DNA from 4 places in the Paenochrobactrum glaciei genome. Region 2 is predicted to be linked to each of the others. Evidence: riboswitches for the same ligand, from Rfam matches in the RefSeq annotation. Region 2 holds a riboswitch; each other region holds the start of a gene.
The links. Region 2 has a riboswitch for cobalamin ahead of ABDZ76_RS07940 (CbtB domain-containing protein). Riboswitches for the same ligand answer to the same signal wherever they lie in the genome.

Region 1 (4,610 bases), on a different contig from region 2:
TCGCTTAAACTGCGAATGGCAGTTTTAAATTTGATGCCCAATTGTTTGGCGGCTGCCAAACGTCTACGGCCATAAACGATCTGAAATTTGCCTGGTTCATTTTCAAGCGGACGCACAAGACCCGGAACGATCTGGCCGCGCTCTTCAATGGAGGCAACAATTTCAGCAATGGCGGCATCATCATAAGCGCTGTCAAAGCGATCATCAATTGTGGAGGGCAGAATAAGTTCCGGCTCCAGCTCGACAATCTGATCGGCGTTTTTCAATAAACGTTCGGCCAGCTCGCTGCGTTCTTGCATATGGCGTACACCGGCAGCGACTTTCATCAGATGTGGCGAAGCCGAACGCGCGGTTGCTTGTTCGGTTGTCGCTTCTTCATCCAATTTGCCGAGAACGGCAGCAAACATGCCTCTTGAATCTTTACGGCTCATAATTCACGTCCCCATGCAGTTACAATGAGGTTTTCAATTTCTGCATTTGCAGCATTGATGGATTCAATTGCGCGGTCATAGGTTTTAGGTGCAGAGAAACGCGCGCGCTGCACTTCATAAAGGCTTTGCTTCCAAGTAAGAGCATCAGAAACAGCAGTTGATTTGGAAACGGCATTAAGCAGCAAATCTTCACCAAAGACCTGACGCATCAAAGCCTGCATATTGGCTTGCGGATGATCATTGGCTTCAAATTTGGTAATCAGGAATTTAGCAAAGTCCCATTGTGCCCCTGCCCCGGCTTCATCAAGGATTTGCATGTAAGATGCAGCAAGCTCCAAAAACTTGGCGGTGGAATCCACATCCAGCATTTGCGCCGGCACCGGAATGAGAACGCCGGTTGCAGCCGTCAGCGATGAAAGCGTGAGGAAGTTGAGTGATGGCGCACAGTCCAGCAGGATAACATCATAATCATCGGCCACTTGTTCAAGCGCTTGCGAAACACGCAGCAAGAAACCGGTGCCACCGCTTTTACGCATTTCAAGCGCTACGGAGGTTTCAAACTCGGTCAGTTCCAAACCGGCACAGATAACATCAAAACCGGCAATATGGGTTTTGCGTACAATCTGCTGTGTTGGGATCGGATCATCAAAGCGGATGGAGGAATAGAGCGTATCCCCGTCGCGATAATCAAAATCAGGCAAAGCACCATGCAGCGAGGTTAAAGATGCCTGCGGATCCATATCAACGGCCAGCACACGATAGCCGCGCAAAGCCAACCAATGACCTAAATGAATGGTGGTGGATGTTTTGGACGAGCCGCCCTTAAAGTTGGTGACGGCAATGATCTGGCATTCCTCGCCTTCAACGCGGCGCGGATTAATCCATTTTTTGCGGCCGTTTTCGGCCAGATACATCCGCAGCTCCAACACTTGTTCCAGTGTATAAAGACGGCGACCATTGGCCAGTGTTTCCGGTTCAGGCCCCTGCCCTTTTAACGAGACCTGACGAATGTAAGCTTCGGTCACGCCCAATAAGCCTGCGACCTCAGTGGAGGTGAATTTGCGCATGGTGCGGAAAGCATCCGGCGGATATTGTGCAAGGGATAAATTATTCAGCGCCTTGTCGAGCTTGCTCGAAAAGGTGTTCATAAAATGCAAACTGCTTAAATGACGAGACAACCGATTTCTCCTTAAACCGTATATTGCTCTAGACCACATATGGTTAACAAGCAGTTAACGACCTTCAAAATACGCAAACTTTCCGAAATACGACAATTTAGCGTAGCTTCAATATGTCCGATTCTGTAGTTAAGTGCAAATGCCCATTTTTACACGAGTTCCCAGCTGGGAACTTTTAAAATTGACGCTTCAATTCGTATCTCAGTGCTTGATAGTTCCCTGTTGGGAACAGTTTGGAAAGTGCCTCAATCCCGCTTGACTTATCAACGCCTCACTATAGTTTTGCACCGTCATGGTCTTCCGGTTGACGCCGGAAGCTTAAGAGGGAATCCGGTGCAAGACCGGAGCTGACCCGCAACTGTGAACGGCGAGCTGAAAGCTAATATGTCACTGACAGGAAACTGTCGGGAAGGCGGCTTGAAAGCACTGACCCGTGAGCCAGGAGACCTGCCCTGACGCGATGAATTCTGTGGTCGGGGTGTGCCGCAAGAATGCGCCAATGGGTGTTATTAAACCATATGCGCATTTTCTTTCCGCCTCATTTGGATTTGAGGTGGAGGTCAATATGGATCAGTTTGGAGCTTTAGAAGATCAAGTGCCTGTGGCAGCAGCCACACGAGAGGCTGTGATCTTGCTTGCTAAATCTGCCTTTGCCGCAGCGCCTCATCAGGATATGCAAAAGCTTGCCGAGCTTGCAGCCGTGCAATATCCGCAGGCTCACATTATCTATGCCTTTAGTGAGCAAGGGCGCCCGTCTTTCAAACAGGCTTTGCTGGAACTTACAGAGCAGTCATTTGATCAGATTTTGGTGCTGCCGCTTGTCTTGCCGATGGAGCCGAGCTTTCAGCTATGGATCACTAAAGCGCTGCGCCGCTGGCAGCAGGAAAGTGACAAATCATGGCCGGAAATTAAGCTGGGCGCGACGCTTGATAAAAGCCCGCATTGGGCGGAGCTTCTCAAAAACCTGTTGCAGCAGACAGTACAATCCATTCCCCTCCCCCCGCTGGAAAAACCGTTTAATGAAGGTTCGCTGATACCGGCGCAAAAATATCGCATGTTGGTGTGTGAAGGTCGTGCCTGTCAGGCGGCAGGGGCTGATGCGATTTGGTGCCACTTGCGCAATGAGCAGGAGCGGCAAAAATTACGCATCGTCGGAGACGGTATGATGAGTGCGCAAACCAGCTGTCTGGGCCCGTGCAATCTGGCGCCGGTCGTGCAGGTTTTTCCTGATGGGACTTGGTATGGCGGTGTCACTGAAAAAGCGATTGATCGCATCATCACTGAGCATCTGCTGGGTGGTCAGCCGGTGGAAGATTATGCCTATAGCGCTAGCGGTAAAAAGCAGCGCTTGCGCAAAGTTTAAAATTTCTAAGTGTCTTATGTCGCATCCTCAACGGAGATTATCATGCGTCCAATTTTAAAGAAATGGCTGGCTTCCCTCATTGTTGTATCGGGATTGGTGGGTGTTGCCTCAATTGCGCACAGCGCTGAAATTTTGCGCATCGGGCAAAGCTTTATGACCAATGGACTTGATCCGGCGAAAGGCTCTAACGGCTGGGCGCTGGCAAGTCATGGTGTTGGTGAAAATCTGTACACGGTTAATCAGGCTGGTGAACTGGTGCCGGAACTGGCGCAGACGGCCGAGCGCATTGATGATCTTAACTGGAAAATCACGCTCAAAAAAGATCGCTCATTTTCAGATGGTACGCCCGTGACGGCGAAAGCGATTGCTTCCGGTTTTGATAATACATTTGCACTCAATAAAGCGGCGCACGCAACCGGTGGTCTGATTAAGTTTGAAACGCCGGATGATTTGACACTGATGGTCAACACCGAAAAACCGGTGGCACTCATTCAGGCGCTTTTTGCCGAATGGCCGCTCATTGTTTATAAGCTTAACGACAAGGGCGAGGCGGTCTATACAGGTCCATATGCGATCAGCGCTTTTAAGGCTGATACATCGCTTGAACTGATTGCCAATCCGCATTTTGAAGGTGCAGAAAAACGCTCACCTGTTCATTTGCAAAAATTCGGCGACAGTCAAAGTCTGGCATTGGCGTTTGAATCCGGCGAGCTGGATCTGGCCTTTGGCCTGCCATCCGAAACTCTGCCGCGTTTGAAAAACAATTCTGATCTGGTGTTAAAATCTTTTGATGTCGGCTATCAGTATTTTGCTTTCCTCAATACAAGCCGCCCTGCCCTGCAAGATGTGCAGGTGCGCCGCGCCATTGATCTGGCACTTGACCGCACACAACTTATTCAGTCGATCAATGCCGGCAATATTGCCACTGGCGCTTATGCCGCTTATTTCCCGTTTGCGATGAAAGAGCCGCGTGTCACAGACTTAGCCGAGGCTGAGAAAATTCTCGATAATGCCGGTTGGGTGAAGAACGCGTCTGGTATTCGTGAAAAAGACGGCAAGCCATTGTCCTTGCTGGTTGCTACCTACTCGCAGCGTGCCGATTTTGTGACCATGATTCCGGTGATGAAATCAGCGCTGATGGCGATGGGTGCGCAGGTAGAAACAAAAATCGTTGAAAATGGTAATGAATATGGTGCTGAAGGCGATTTTGATGTCTTCTTATGGGCACAGCATACCGCACCAACAGGTGATCCGGCTTTCTTCCTCAATTCGATGTTGCGCACTGGTGCATCGCTTAATTTCAGTCGTTATGCAAGTAGCGCGTTTGACACGATCATTGATGGTTTTGCCAGTGAAACCGATATGGCAAAACGTGTAGACATTGCACGTCTGGCGCAGGAAAAACTGTTTGAAGATGTTCCGGCCTCCTTCCTTGTTTCTCCGGTTTGGACGGTTGGCCTTTCCAAGCGGTTGGAAAATTACCAGCCATGGGGCTCGGATTATCATGTGCTGCGCGCGGATATGGGCGAGTAAAATAGCATTATGATGCAGGCAATCATTCAACGTGTGACGCGCAGCGCTTTGAGCCTTTTGCTCATATCGCTATTGGCATTTTGCATTATAGCTTCAATGCCTGCC
Region 2 (4,610 bases):
TCTTCTTCACAATTTTCAATGCCGCAACCTTTTAAGATGCCACCGTCAACGCCCAGATCGCCAAATTCATTGATGATCAAGGCAATGCGCTTGCCATTCGCATTTTCAAGCAAATTACGGATCATGGTGGTTTTACCCGATCCTAAAAAGCCGGTAATCACGGTGGCCGGAATCTTTTGACCCTGCATATTCTATCCCTTCATTTTCAACGACAATCCTGCCGCCATAAAGTAAACTTCCTGAGCTTTTTCAGCCACGCGCTGATGTAAAAAACCCGCATAATCTCTAAATTCCCGTGCCATCCGGTTGTCAGGCACAATGCCCAATCCCACTTCATTAGAGACAAAAAATATCTCACCGGACAGTTTGGGAAAAACCTCTAAAAGCCGCGTCGTTTCAGCGTCAATGTCGCGCTCTGCCATCATCAGATTGGTGACCCAGAGCGTTAAACAATCAACCAGCACGAAACGATTTTGCGCAGCCGTTTTCAACAATGATCCCGCCAGATCAAGCGGTTCTTCAACCGTTGTCCAGTTCAGGCCACGTCTGTCTTGATGAATACTGATACGCGAGCGCATTTCATCATCATAAGCACGCCCTGTAGCGATATAAAATAGCTCCAGGCCAGAGCTTTCCGCACAGTTTTCAGCGTATTTTGATTTTCCCGAGCGAGCGCCGCCGAGAACAAGCGTAATTTTTCCCGACGGCATGCTTATCAAGCCTCGATTTCTGCGGATGCGTAGGTTTGCACCAGCCAGCCAAGCGTCAAACCAATCACCACCCACATAAACAAATTCGTGGCTGTGGTTGCCACTGCATATTGCGACGCAAGCAGCGACGGGATCGGTGAAGAAATATCTTCCGGATGTGGCGCACCATAAAGATGCGGTGCAACAATGGCGACAAGACCTAAAATCTTCGCCCAGATTTCAGCGCGCAACACGAGAAGATAAATACCAATTGCCGATAAAATAACAGTCACAACCCACCAAAGCTGACGCTCTGCCAGATCGGCTGCCGGCATGGCTGGCAATTCCGGTGAAAGCCCGAGAGACGGCAGAAATGACACCGCAAAGAAACCGGCAAGTCCCCAATAAATGCCGTTTTGCTTGGTCACGCGACGTCCCAACAATAAAGCCGTGCCGCCCAAGGCCAGCGCAAAGCCGCCACAAGCAACTAAATTGGCCAAAATTGTATTGCCAAGGCGTCCGAAAGGCAGTTCAGCGCCTTCTTCTTCATCCTCAGCAGCATCACCATGGCTATGTGGTGCTGCCGCTTCTGATGTCTCGCCATGATCATGACCACCGGAGGCGTCTTCATAGATTTCGGCCTGCAAAATCAGTGGCACTGTCTTGATATACATAGCAGGCGTCATCAGCAGCCCTGCAATCAGACCAGCTGCTAAAACCGCCAATAAATAACGAATATACATAATTCCCCCATAGAGAAATAAACTCACGCATGCGTGAGCATCACTTCATCATCCAAAATGAATGAACCCCTCAAAATTCCGAGCGGTAACTTAGTGACAAGGGAACCCATAAGAATGGCGCATATCATGTGCAGAATCATGCAGCATGTCTGAATGCGCCAAACCAACACCATAGATCAAAAAAACGCCAAGCATTAACGCAACAAGTGCCGTACCCAAACGGGCAGCAAGCGGTGTGGAAAGCACATCCGATGCGCTATTATTTGTGTGTGCAGCCATGACAACCTCCGTGCAGGCAGCAGGGAAAACCTCCCCTTAGGTGCAGGCAATATGCCCTTTGCAAACAGGCAGGTCTCCTGGCTCGCGGGTCGTGAAGATGAAGCCGCCTTCCCGGTTTCCCAGTGGCTGCTGGTTTCATTAAAAAACCAGCTTGGCAACATCCCTCACCGCTCTACAGTCGCGGGGTCGGCTGCTATCAAAATGCTTATTACAAGCATTTCACGCATTCCCTCTTCGTCCATCAATCCAACATGATGAAAACCTGATGCAATGGCCTGACATTATGCTGTGCGATTGTGATCGTCAATCGACTTGAGGCTTCGCTGATTGTGGATGAAGGTTTAAATTTTGACCGGCAAACTTAACTGCAACAAGGCATCCACATCGAGATATTGCTCAAGATTATCAGCAAGCTCGTTCAGTGCATCGTCAACGCTGGCCCGATAATTAAAACCAGCACCATGCACGCCAAGCTCTGCCAGTAATTTTGCCCTGAAACTATCGGACGCAAAAAGCCCGTGTAAATAAGTGCCAAAAATGCGACCATCAGTAGAAACCGCGCCATCCGACCGCCCGTCAATCAATGCGAAAGGACGCGCACAATCCGGCCCGTGGCTCACACCGCAGTGAATTTCATAACCATCAACCGGCACATCATAGGCCACAGCTGTGCCCTGCACCTGACCAAGTGTTTTTTCGGCCTTCATGACAGTTTCCATCTGCAAAAGGCCTAAACCGTCAGCGTCAGCCGTATCGCCATCAATATGCTTCGGATCACTGATTTTTTGCCCCAGCATTTGATAGCCGCCGCAAATGCCAATGACATGGCCGCCACGCTTTACATGAGCATGAATTTGAGTGTCCCAGCCATTTTCACGCAAACGTTTTAAATCACCAATAGTCGATTTAGTGCCGGGCAAAATAATCAGCCCTGCATCAGCAGGTATTGCCTCACCTGCCCGCACCATCACCACTTCAACATCCGGCTCGGCTTTTAAAGGATCAAGATCATCAAAATTGGCGATTCGATCCAGCATCGGCACAGCAACTTTCAACGCTTTCGTTTGAACGCCTACCATACGTTCCAACACGACTGAGTCTTCGGCAGGCAAACGCGCCACTGCTTTCAACCATGGCACCACACCAAAAGACGGCCAGCCGGTAAATTCGGTGATGGAGCGCAAGCCATTATCAAAAAGCGTCACGTCACCACGAAACTTATTGATCAGAAAACCAACAATCATCGCGCGGTCTTGCTCGGGCAAAATCGTATGCGTGCCCACCAGCGAAGCAATCACACCGCCGCGGTCAATATCCCCCACCAGCACAACCGGCACCCCCGCCTTGGTGGCAAAGCCCATATTGGCAATATCGTTTTTGCGTAAATTAATCTCAGCCGGAGAGCCCGCACCTTCCACCAGCACTATATCAGCGCCATCACAAATATGCTGCCATGACTCCATCACGGCATTCATAAATTGCGGCTTCAAACGCTGATAGTCGCGCCCCTTGGCTTGCCCGCGCACTTTACCCTGCACAATGATCTGGCTGCCGGTTTCAGATTGCGGCTTTAATAATACAGGGTTCATGTGAACGCTGGTCGGCACACCACAGGCTAATGCCTGCAACCATTGTCCGCGGCCTATTTCGCCGCCATCATCGGTAACGGCTGCATTATTGGACATATTTTGCGGCTTGAACGGGCGCACTTTAAGCCCGCGATTGCGCATCACACGACAAAGACCGGCCACAAGAACCGTTTTGCCAACATCAGAGCCAGTACCTTGAAACATTATCGCGCATGTCATGATTGTGACCTATCGCAATCGGCACGTTCTGCATAGAGGCCAAACAAATGTCCGCGCAAAGAATTATTGAATGCCGCAAAACTACAGTTAAGCGCATTGCAGAATCACACTGAACAAATCTTCACGAAAGTGACGCGTGATATTTACCACTCTTTAACAAACTGGCTTTTTTCAGCCAATTTTACAGTCAAAAAAGTGCAATCTTTAGACTTACTTAAGCTTCTGATAACCATCCGGTAAGAATGTCCTGTTAAAAAGATCATCGAGACGGCAACAAACCGCCTCGATGCTCCGGATAAGGTATTGCGTACCGGAGCTTATAGTATTTCTCACCGGTGTATTGTTTGGTGAGAGCCAAAGCGTTTGTTGGCAAGGCCGTGCATCTTCGGATAGCGCGGTTTTTGCCATTTTCAAATGTTTGTTAAGTATAAATTTTAGCATTAATTTTTAACGGTATCCTCTACCGCTTGTGCTGTCCCTTTCACATCACGCCCCACACCACGAACCGTGTTGGCACATGCAACGAGTGTAAATGCAAAGAGAACAATAGCTATTGGGGCAAAGCGTGAGATTTTCATTCGTTTACGTCTCCATTGTAGCATTTTAAAGTTAAACACTTGGATCAACGTGAAAACGCCGCATTGGTTGCCTCTGCTTGAAAAGATTTTACAAAATATAAGCAAAAAAACCCGCAAGCATTTTAGCTTACGGGCTTTCATTCATGCGTGCCTGTCAAAACAAGCAGGTTTTATAAAATTATTTAATCTTTGCCTGACCACCACTGATCGTTACTGCTTCGCCACCATTCAGCGCTTCACGGTCGCCGTTTGGCATTGTCACAAAGCAACCCGACGGGCAGAAGCTGACAGTTTCGCCCGGAGCAATCACCAGCTCTTGCTTGGATGCGCCTTCGGTCACAACAATGGTCTGGGCTGATCCGTCACCGTTGGTCACAGTTGCAGCCGCGGCCAGAGCAATACCTGCTCCTGAAAGCGCAACTGTCATCACAATGACTTTACCGAATTTGATCATATTGCCTCGATGTTGCCATCGCCCCTTTTTGGATCGGATGCCGCCTTTGCTGCACCCTG
Region 3 (4,610 bases), on a different contig from region 2:
TGCTGTTATCACTTTTGTGATCTGGCTGATCCTTGGCCAGTCGCCAAGTCTGGGCTTTGCACTGGTGAATGCCATTGCCGTGCTGATTATTGCCTGCCCATGTGCGATGGGGCTTGCCACGCCAACATCAATTATGGTCGGCACTGGACGTGCAGCGGAAATGGGTGTGCTGTTCCGTCGGGGTGATGCGTTGCAACGTTTGCGCGAAGCATCCGTGATTGCCTTTGATAAAACCGGAACACTGACCTTGGGCAAACCTGTTTTGGCTCATTTTGAAACAGTTGCCGGACAGGATGAGGCAAAAATCCTGACCCTTGCAGCGAGTGTCGAGGCACGTTCGGAGCATCCGATTGCCGCAGCTGTTGTGCAAGCGGCAGAAGATAAAGGTCTTGTCTTAAAGGATGTGCAGAATTTTAACGCCATCGCCGGTATGGGACTGGTTGCAGATGTCGATGGTCAGCAGGTGGCCGTTGGTGCCGGTCGCCATATGGCTGCGCTTAATATTGACATCACACCTTTGGAAAAAGTAGCCGATCAGCTGGCTTCTCAGGGGCGCTCGTCGATTTATGTAGCGGTTGATGGCCAATTGGCTGCAATTCTGTCGATTGCCGATCCGCTCAAGCCATCAACGAAGCAAGCGATTGATGCGCTGCATCAGATGGGCTTGAAGGTGGCGATGATCACCGGTGACAGCCGCCACACAGCAGAAGCGATTGCGCGTTCCTTGTCGATTGATCATGTGGAGGCTGAAGTGCTGCCGGGTGGCAAAGTGGATGCTTTAAAGCGTCTGTCGTCTAAGGGTGAAGTGCTGGTCTTTGTCGGTGATGGCATCAATGATGCACCGGCATTGGCGGCTGCTGATGTGGGGATTGCTTTGGGCACCGGCACGGATGTGGCGATGGAAAGCGCTGATATTGTGTTGATGTCGGGTGATTTGCGCGGCGTTATCAATGCGCTGGCCGTATCACGCGCCACCATTCGCAATATTCGCGAAAACCTGTTCTGGGCATTTGCCTATAATATCGCGCTTATTCCGGTTGCTGCCGGTGTGCTTTATCCGCTGTGGGGCACATTATTATCGCCAATGCTGGCGGCTGGTGCGATGGCACTTTCCAGCATCTTCGTGCTTTCCAATGCGCTGCGTCTGCGCAAGGTTAAACCTGCATTGCAGGTTTAACCGACACAATTATGTTTTGGCTACGTTGCTGGCCAAATCATGCAAAATCGGACAGTCAGGGCGGTTATTGCCCTGACAGTTCTGCGCCAGATGGCGCAATGTATCCGCCATTTCGCGCAACTGTTCCATCTTCGCTTCCAGCTCCGCCACATGGGTGAGGGCTATTTGCTTCACATCGGATGAAGCGCGGCTGTGGTCTTGCCAAAGCGTCAGCAAATCTTTGATCTGATCAAGCGAGAAGCCCAAATCGCGACCGCGCCGGATGAAGCGCAATGTTTCCACATCCCGTTTAGAGTAAACGCGGTAGCCAGCCTCGGTGCGGCCAGCCTTTTCAATCAGCCCGACCGTCTCATAATGACGGATCATTTTGGCACTTATGCCCGACGCAGTTGCTGCTTGGCCAATATTCATCATGTTAAAGCTCCGTGGTTGTGCTATATATAGGGCATCTCCTTATCCCTTTCAAAAAATAATAATTGTGCATCATGCAACTACATGTTGACGTTCGTGCGCATTGGCTGTCTATATCTAGTGGTCAAGGTCTCTCGAATCGCAAGATAGAGAGATAATAGGGAATCCGGAAGAGATGGTGCTAACCGCCGCTTAAACCGGAGCTGCCCCCGCAACTGTAAAGCGGCGAGTTTTTGTTCTTACAGCATCGACCCGAAACCGGAATCGGTTTTCGAAAGGGTACGATGCGTAAATTTTAGATTAGAGCGTCCTTTATACGTCCTGTCGGACGCATGGCGCTCTAAGAAGTCACTGAGGATTATCCTTGGGAAGACGGACAAAAGCACCGACCCGCCAGCCAGGAGACCTGCCCTGACACGAAATGTTCTCCCTGGGCGGGGTGTCCCGGTGGTGTGCTGGCAACAGAGCAGGCATTAGCCTTGCGCTCTCTTTCATGCATGCATCCGTTTGACCTTGCCCCCAACAAAAATTGGGGTAAGCCAATGTCGACTTCTATCTCACGTGAGCCTGCTGACGGCGACGCTTTTTCTGTCGTAAACGCAGCTAATGATTCCGAACCGGGCTATCAGGTTATCCGTCGCAACGGATCAGTGACACCTTTTGCAGGTGATAAAATTGCTGTTGCGCTGCAAAAAGCTTTTCTTGCGGTCGAAGGCACCAGTGCTGCTTCATCGCGCCGTGTTCATGATGTGGTTGCCGAGCTTTCTGAAGCTATTGTTGCTGGTCTTACTCGCCATGCAACGGCAGGCCGTACTTTCCATATTGAAGATATTCAGGATCAGGTTGAGCTGGCATTGATGCGCGGTGGCCATCATAAAGTGGCGCGCGCTTATGTGCTCTATCGTGAAGAACGTGCGCGCGAACGTGCCGAACAAGTGGCACAAAATCCGCAGGCAATACCGCAATTGCAGATGAAGAGCGCCAGCGGTCAACTGGTGCCGCTTGATGAAGCTCGCCTCAAACATGTTGTAGAAGAGGCATGTGCAGGTCTGTCTTCAGTTTCATCGGAAGCCATTCTTACCGAAACAAAACGCAATCTTTATAGCGGCATCACACAGGATGAGCTGGCGCTTGCACCTATTTTGGCTGCGCGTACTCTGATTGAAACCGAGCCTGACTATTCCAAGGTCAGTGCCCGCCTTTTGCTGGATAAGCTGCGCCGTGAAGTGCTGACCTTTGTTGAAGGCTCCCCGCGCGAAGCAACCCACAAGCAGATGTGCGAGCTTTACCCGAACTATCTGAAATCCTACATCCGTGTGGGTATTGATGCCGATCAGCTTGATCCGGAATTGGCGCTGTTTGATCTTGATCGCATGGCCGCAGCCATTCAGCCGGATCGTGATCTGCAATTTGATTATTTAGGTCTGCAAACCCTTTATGACCGCTACTTCCTGCATGTTCAAAACAAGCGTTTTGAGCTGCCGCAAGCTTTCTTTATGCGTGTTGCCATGGGGCTTTCCTTACGTGAAGAAGAACGCGAAGCGAAGGCGATCGAGTTCTATAATCTGCTTTCAAGCTTTGATTTCATGGCTTCAACGCCAACATTGTTTAATGCCGGCACACGTCGTCCGCAGCTCTCTTCCTGCTTCCTGACCACTGTTCCGGATGATCTCGACGGTATTTTCAAAAGCGTTAAAGACAATGCGCTTCTGGCTAAATATTCCGGCGGACTGGGCAATGACTGGAGCCGTGTGCGCGGCCTTGGTGCACGCATCAAAGGCACCAATGGCGAAAGTCAGGGTGTTGTTCCATTCCTGAAAGTTGCCAATGATACGGCCATTGCGGTTAATCAGGGTGGCAAGCGCAAGGGTGCTGTCTGCGCATATTTGGAAACATGGCATATCGACATCGAAGAGTTTTTGGATCTTCGTAAAAACACCGGTGATGACCGTCGTCGTACCCATGATATGAACACGGCCAACTGGGTGCCTGATCTGTTTATGGAACGCGTGGAAAAAGACGGTGACTGGACATTGTTCTCGCCGGATGAAACCCCTGATCTGCATGATCTTTATGGTCCGGCCTTCAAATATGCTTATGAAGCCTATGAGCAGAAAGCGGCTAAAGGCGGCATTAAAGTTTACCGCACATTGAAGGCCAAAGACCTGTGGCGTCGTATGCTGACGATGCTGTTTGAAACCGGCCATCCTTGGATCACCTTCAAAGACCCGTGCAATATCCGTTCGCCGCAGCAGCATGCTGGCGTGGTGCATTCATCCAATCTCTGCACCGAAATTACGCTCAACACATCGAATGATGAAGTTGCGGTTTGTAATCTGGGTTCTGTCAATCTGGCAGCGCACACAACACCGGAAGGCATTGATCAGGCACGTCTGGAGCGCACTGTAGCAACCGCTATGCGTATGCTCGACAATGTGGTGGACATCAATTTCTATACCATTCCGGAAGCACGCCGCTCAAACCTGCGTCACCGTCCGGTTGGTCTGGGACTGATGGGCTTCCAGGATGCATTGCAGATTTTGCGTCTGCCTTATGCGTCGGATGAAGCGATCAAATTTGCCGATCAGAGCATGGAAGCCATTTCCTATCATGCGATTTCTGCATCCGTTAATCTGGCAGCAGAACGTGGCAGCTATCAGAGCTATGAAGGTTCGCTTTGGTCAAAAGGCATTTTGCCAATCGACTCTCTGCGTATGCTGTCTGATGCACGTGCTCATAATAATTTAGAGAGCATGAAGCTCAATTATGACGAAACACTGGATTGGAATGCTCTGCGCGAACGCGTCAAAACCATTGGTATGCGCAACTCCAACTGTATGGCAATTGCTCCGACTGCAACCATTTCCAATATTTGCGGCGTGTCGCAGTCCATCGAGCCTGCTTATCAGAATCTGTTTGTTAAATCGAACATGTCGGGTGACTTCACAGTGGTGAATGCCGGTCTTATCCGTGATCTGAAAGCCCGCGGTCTGTGGGACGAAGTAATGATCTCTGATCTGAA
Region 4 (4,610 bases), on a different contig from region 2:
TAAAGTCATTGCGAATGTTTGCGAAGCGCATGGCGCGCAATGCGAGGTCAATATGACATTGCGGATACCGTCTTTGGTCAATTCAGTTGCGGAAACGGAATTGGTCGTTGAAACGGCACATGAATTGTTTGGCAAGAATAATACCAGTCAAATGTCTCAGATGCCGACCATGGGTGCAGAAGATTTTGCATTTTATCTGGAACAGCGTCCGGGTAGTTTTTTCTTTGTCGGTAATGGTGAGGATAGTGCCTATTTGCATCATCCGCTTTACAATTTCCGCGATGAAATTTTACCTGTGGCAGCCGGCATGTTTGTTGGTATTGCTCATAAAACGCTTACCCAATAACATTATTTATAATTCTAACAGAATGATGCGGGACGCTCGTTGGAGTGAAGGCGGCATTAATTCGGGAGAAATTGCGAATGCAGAAGTTTTTTAACTCGATAGAACGAGCCGGCAACAAACTGCCGCATCCGTTCATATTGTTTTTATGGCTATGTTTGATTGTTGCTGTTTTCTCATGGATTCTGGCAAGTTTTGGCGGCACCGGTGTTAATCCAAAAACCGGTGCCGAAGTTGCTGTTAAAAGCTTGATTTCGGGTGAGGGTGCAGTTTTCGCTCTGACATCTATTGCGACAAACTTTATTAATTTCCCGCCATTAGGCATTATTCTGGTGATTATGCTGGCGATTGGCATCGCTGATAAAACCGGCTTAATTGCTGCTTTTATGCAGGTCAGCGTTATTAAAGCGCCACGTTATCTGACCACATTTATGATCTTCTTTGTCGGTATGTGCAGTCATGTTGCATCCGATGCCGCTTATATTATCCTTATCCCGCTTTCTGCCATTATCTTTCAGGCAATGGGACGTAATCCGCTGGTGGGCGCGGTTACCGGCTATGTGGCCGTTGGTGCGGGTTATGATGCGAGTATTCTCATTACACCGACTGATATTATTTTGTCGGGTATTACAACGAGTGCAGCGCATACGGTTGATGCTCAGGCCTATATTTCTCCGCTTGATAATTACTATTTCATTGCGGCTTCTGCATTGCTGATGTCTTTCGTTGGTGCGTTTATTATTGAGCGCATTGTTGAGCCAATGGTTGGCAAATATACCGGCGATGTTGAGTTGAAACTGACAGAACCGGATGCATTGGAAGTAAAAGGCTTGAAGCGTGCCGGCTGGGCAACTCTGATTATGATTGCGCTGGTCGTTGCGGCCGTTTGGCCTGCCAGCTCACCATTGCGAAATGAAGAAGGCGGATTGGTTCCATCACCTTTGCTTAATAGTGCGGTTGCGCTCTTTGGTATTTATTTCGTGGTGATCGGCTGTATTTTTGGCACCACAACCGGCAAGATTAAAACAGCACGTGATGCCGTTGGCTATATGAGTGAATCCGTCAAGGAATTGGCGCCGACATTGGTGCTGTTCTTTGCGATCTCGCAGTTTTTGGCATGGTTCAAATGGACAAACCTTGGCGAGTGGATTGCCATTGGTGGTTCACATTTGCTGGATAGCAGTGGTTTTGGGGGCACTCCGCTTTTGGTGGCTTTTGTTGGTCTTGCAGCGGTGATGAATGTGTTCATCACATCCGGTTCGGCACAGTGGTCGCTGATGGCACCAATTTTTGTGCCGATGTTGATGCTGATTGGTTTTGAGCCGGCACTGGTGCAGGCAGCATTTAGAATTGCGGATTCTGCCACCAATATTATTTCGCCGATGAGCCCGTATTTTGCCGTTTGTTTGGCTTATTTGCAGCGCTACCAGAAAGATGCAGGTATTGGAACTTTGGCCTCAATGACGATACCTGTCGCAATGGGCTTCCTGATTGTGTGGACATTGTTCCTTATTTTCTGGATGACAATGGGCTGGCCAATCGCACCTGGTGTTGGTCTATTCATGAACTAAAATTGAATGAATACATTGCGCCCTGCAATTCTTGATATGGATTGCAGGGCGTCTTGTTTCAAAACATGTACATTTTTGAATTATGCTTTTATCTCACGTGAGGTTGCAAGAAATCCGGCGATGAAATCGACGGTTTCGTCGCCGCTTCTAAGCCCAAGGTGAATGCTCTTGTGGATGCCGGCATTACCAATTCTGACAGGGCGAACCCCTAATGTTTCTGCTTGCTGGCACACCAGCCAGCTTGGGATAGCACTGACGCCACGCCCTGCTGCAACAAGTTGCAACATCATTTCTGTTGTCTCAACACTGCGATGATGCCGCGGACGGCAATTCGCGGGCACAAGAAACTGTGTAAATACATCGAGCCGCTCAGGAGGCACCGGATAGGTGAAAAGGGTCTCTTCCAAAAGGTCAGCAGGCTCGGCATAATTTTCATGCGCAAGCGGATGATTAACCGGAACGGCCAATACAAGCTCGTAATCAAAAACTGGAATATAATGAATGCCTTGCGCCTCAATCGGATCTGGCGTGATCAGAATATCAATTTCATAGCTCGTTAATGCGGCAACGCCGCCAGAGGTAAATGAAGTAGTGAGCGCCAGATCAACATCAGGCCACTCGACCAGATAGGGTTTTGTAACGCTCATCAGCCATTGATGGCATGGGTGACATTCCATGCCGATTTTAAGCGAACCGCGTTTACCATAACGGTAATCCGACAAAACATCTTCGGCTCTCTCGATCTGTGGCAGTACGCGTTGGGCAAGCGTTACGAGATAGTGTCCTGCCTCGGTGAGGCGAAGATTGCGGCCATCCTTTTCCCACATCGCAACGCCGTAACGTTCTTCGAGTTTACGGATTGTGTGGCTTAGTGCGGATTGCGTGACGTTGAGCCGCTCTGCTGCGGCAGTGAGACTGCCCAAGCGATCAACTTCTCGCAGGATCGATAAATGTTGCCTGTCCAGCATGGTGATAGCCGCCCTTTTATAAATGACAGGGCAGTGAAATGACGCAATAACATCCGCACGGAAGCCCGAGCGCAAAAGCGGCACTCCGGGACACCCCGCCCGTGAACTCTATTTGTCGTGGCAGGTCTCCTGGCTCGCGGATAAACGCTTTTGCCCGTCTTCCCGAGATGAACTCAGTGACATTTATGGGCATTTGCTGGCCGCTTACAGTTGCGGGGGCAGCTTCGGCATAAAACCGAATTCCCTCTTAGCTCCGGACTTGTCATCCATAGAACCCCGACAAATGAGCAATGCCCTATGTAACCATGCGGGTCAAGTTGTTCTGCGCTGAGACTTTTCAGCGAACCCCATTCAAAGCATGAGCACACCTCATACTTTGATGAGATCAAATCATTTTTATTCATCGGATGGCTCAGGCATAACCCGTTGGCCGCCCTTGATGTTGAGCGGCAGGAAAGATTGCTGAGAGAGAAAACCCTCAAGACGCAAGCAATTAAATTGGTTTATCTCAGGAATTAGGATGCCGGACGCGATGACAAAAAAATTCAACTTTATAATTAAAACTATTTCTTTTGATGAAGATTATCATCCTTCGGATAGTACACGTATTACCACGAATTTTGCCAATCTGGCGCGAGGTAATAATCGTCAAGAAAATTTACGCAATGCATTACGGATGATTGATAATCGCTTCAACGCTTTGGCACATTGGGATAACCCGAATGGCGATCGTTATGCGGTGGAAATTGAGATCGTTACGGTTGAAATGAGCGTTGATGCCGACAGCAATGAAGATGCTTTTCCGCTGATTGAAATTTTGAAAACCAATATTGTTGACCGCGCAAGCGGTGAACGTATTGAAGGCATTGTCGGCAATAATTTTTCTTCTTATGTGCGCGACTATGATTTTAGCATTGTTTTGCCTGAATATAATCGTGATCAGCCAACATTTAGCCTGCCGGAAAATTTTGGCGAGTTACATGGTAAGCTATTCAAATGCTTTGTTAATTCGAGCGTCTATAAAGAGAACTTTACAAAAGCACCGATCATTTGCTTAAGCGCTTCAAGCAGCAAAACATATCATCGCACAGGCAATTATCATCCGGTTTTGGGCTTTGAATATCTCCAAAACGAGTTTTCGTCGACTGATCAGTATTTTGAAAAGATGGGCTTGCAGGTGCGCTATTTCATGCCGCCGAACAGTGCTGCACCTTTGGCTTTTTACTTCAGCGGCGATTTGCTGACCGATTACACTAATCTTGAACTGATCAGCACGATCAGCACGATGGAAACTTTCCAGAAGATTTATCGCCCTGAAATTTACAATGCCAATTCGCAGGCAGGCGCTCGTTATCAGCCGAGCTTGAAACATGCGGATTACTCATTGACACAAATCGTCTATGACCGTGAAGAGCGCAGCCGGATGGCGACCAAGCAAGGAAAGTTTGCTGAAGAGCACTTCATTAAACCATACAAGGCCATTCTTGAAGAATGGTCTGCCAATTACGCGCATTGAGAAATTAAAATCACAAGGTTGCCTATTATGAAAACACTCTTGCCCACCTCAACCGCCGGCAGCTTGCCAAAACCATCATGGCTTGCAGAGCCGGAAAAACTTTGGTCGCCGTGGAAACTGCAAGGCGAAGAATTAGTGACCGGCAAACAAGACGCTCTGCGTTTGGCTTTGGATGATCAGCGACAGGCAGGAATTGATATCGTCAGTGACGG

Region 1: linked by a shared signal. The riboswitch ahead of ABDZ76_RS14955 ((2Fe-2S) ferredoxin domain-containing protein) and the one ahead of ABDZ76_RS07940 (CbtB domain-containing protein) in region 2 are both predicted to bind cobalamin.
Region 3: linked by a shared signal. The riboswitch ahead of ABDZ76_RS03875 (ribonucleoside-diphosphate reductase subunit alpha) and the one ahead of ABDZ76_RS07940 (CbtB domain-containing protein) in region 2 are both predicted to bind cobalamin.
Region 4: linked by a shared signal. The riboswitch ahead of ABDZ76_RS14015 (LysR family transcriptional regulator) and the one ahead of ABDZ76_RS07940 (CbtB domain-containing protein) in region 2 are both predicted to bind cobalamin.

Annotation. Positions count from the first base shown of each region.
Region 1 is NZ_BAAADE010000009.1:17,879-22,488, forward strand. It holds gene repB (plasmid partitioning protein RepB) at 1-431, opposite strand, end outside; gene repA (plasmid partitioning protein RepA) at 428-1,609, opposite strand; cobalamin riboswitch at 1,886-2,078, shown strand; gene ABDZ76_RS14955 ((2Fe-2S) ferredoxin domain-containing protein) at 2,175-2,972, shown strand; gene ABDZ76_RS14960 (ABC transporter substrate-binding protein) at 3,015-4,505, shown strand; gene ABDZ76_RS14965 (ABC transporter permease) at 4,515-4,610, shown strand, end outside.
Region 2 is NZ_BAAADE010000002.1:336,702-341,311, reverse strand. It holds gene cobW (cobalamin biosynthesis protein CobW) at 1-188, opposite strand, end outside; gene cobU (bifunctional adenosylcobinamide kinase/adenosylcobinamide-phosphate guanylyltransferase) at 192-710, opposite strand; gene ABDZ76_RS07945 (CbtA family protein) at 716-1,432, opposite strand; gene ABDZ76_RS07940 (CbtB domain-containing protein) at 1,523-1,711, opposite strand; cobalamin riboswitch at 1,761-1,992, opposite strand; gene ABDZ76_RS07935 (cobyric acid synthase) at 2,053-3,519, opposite strand; gene ABDZ76_RS07930 (hypothetical protein) at 3,960-4,238, opposite strand; gene ABDZ76_RS07925 (hypothetical protein) at 4,276-4,551, opposite strand.
Region 3 is NZ_BAAADE010000001.1:810,072-814,681, reverse strand. It holds gene ABDZ76_RS03885 (heavy metal translocating P-type ATPase) at 1-1,177, shown strand, start outside; gene cueR (Cu(I)-responsive transcriptional regulator) at 1,187-1,588, opposite strand; cobalamin riboswitch at 1,699-2,016, shown strand; gene ABDZ76_RS03875 (ribonucleoside-diphosphate reductase subunit alpha) at 2,131-4,610, shown strand, end outside.
Region 4 is NZ_BAAADE010000007.1:50,121-54,730, reverse strand. It holds gene ABDZ76_RS14025 (M20 metallopeptidase family protein) at 1-346, shown strand, start outside; gene ABDZ76_RS14020 (AbgT family transporter) at 424-1,914, shown strand; gene ABDZ76_RS14015 (LysR family transcriptional regulator) at 1,995-2,882, opposite strand; cobalamin riboswitch at 2,985-3,176, opposite strand; gene ABDZ76_RS14010 (DUF1852 domain-containing protein) at 3,415-4,398, shown strand; gene ABDZ76_RS14005 (methionine synthase) at 4,426-4,610, shown strand, end outside.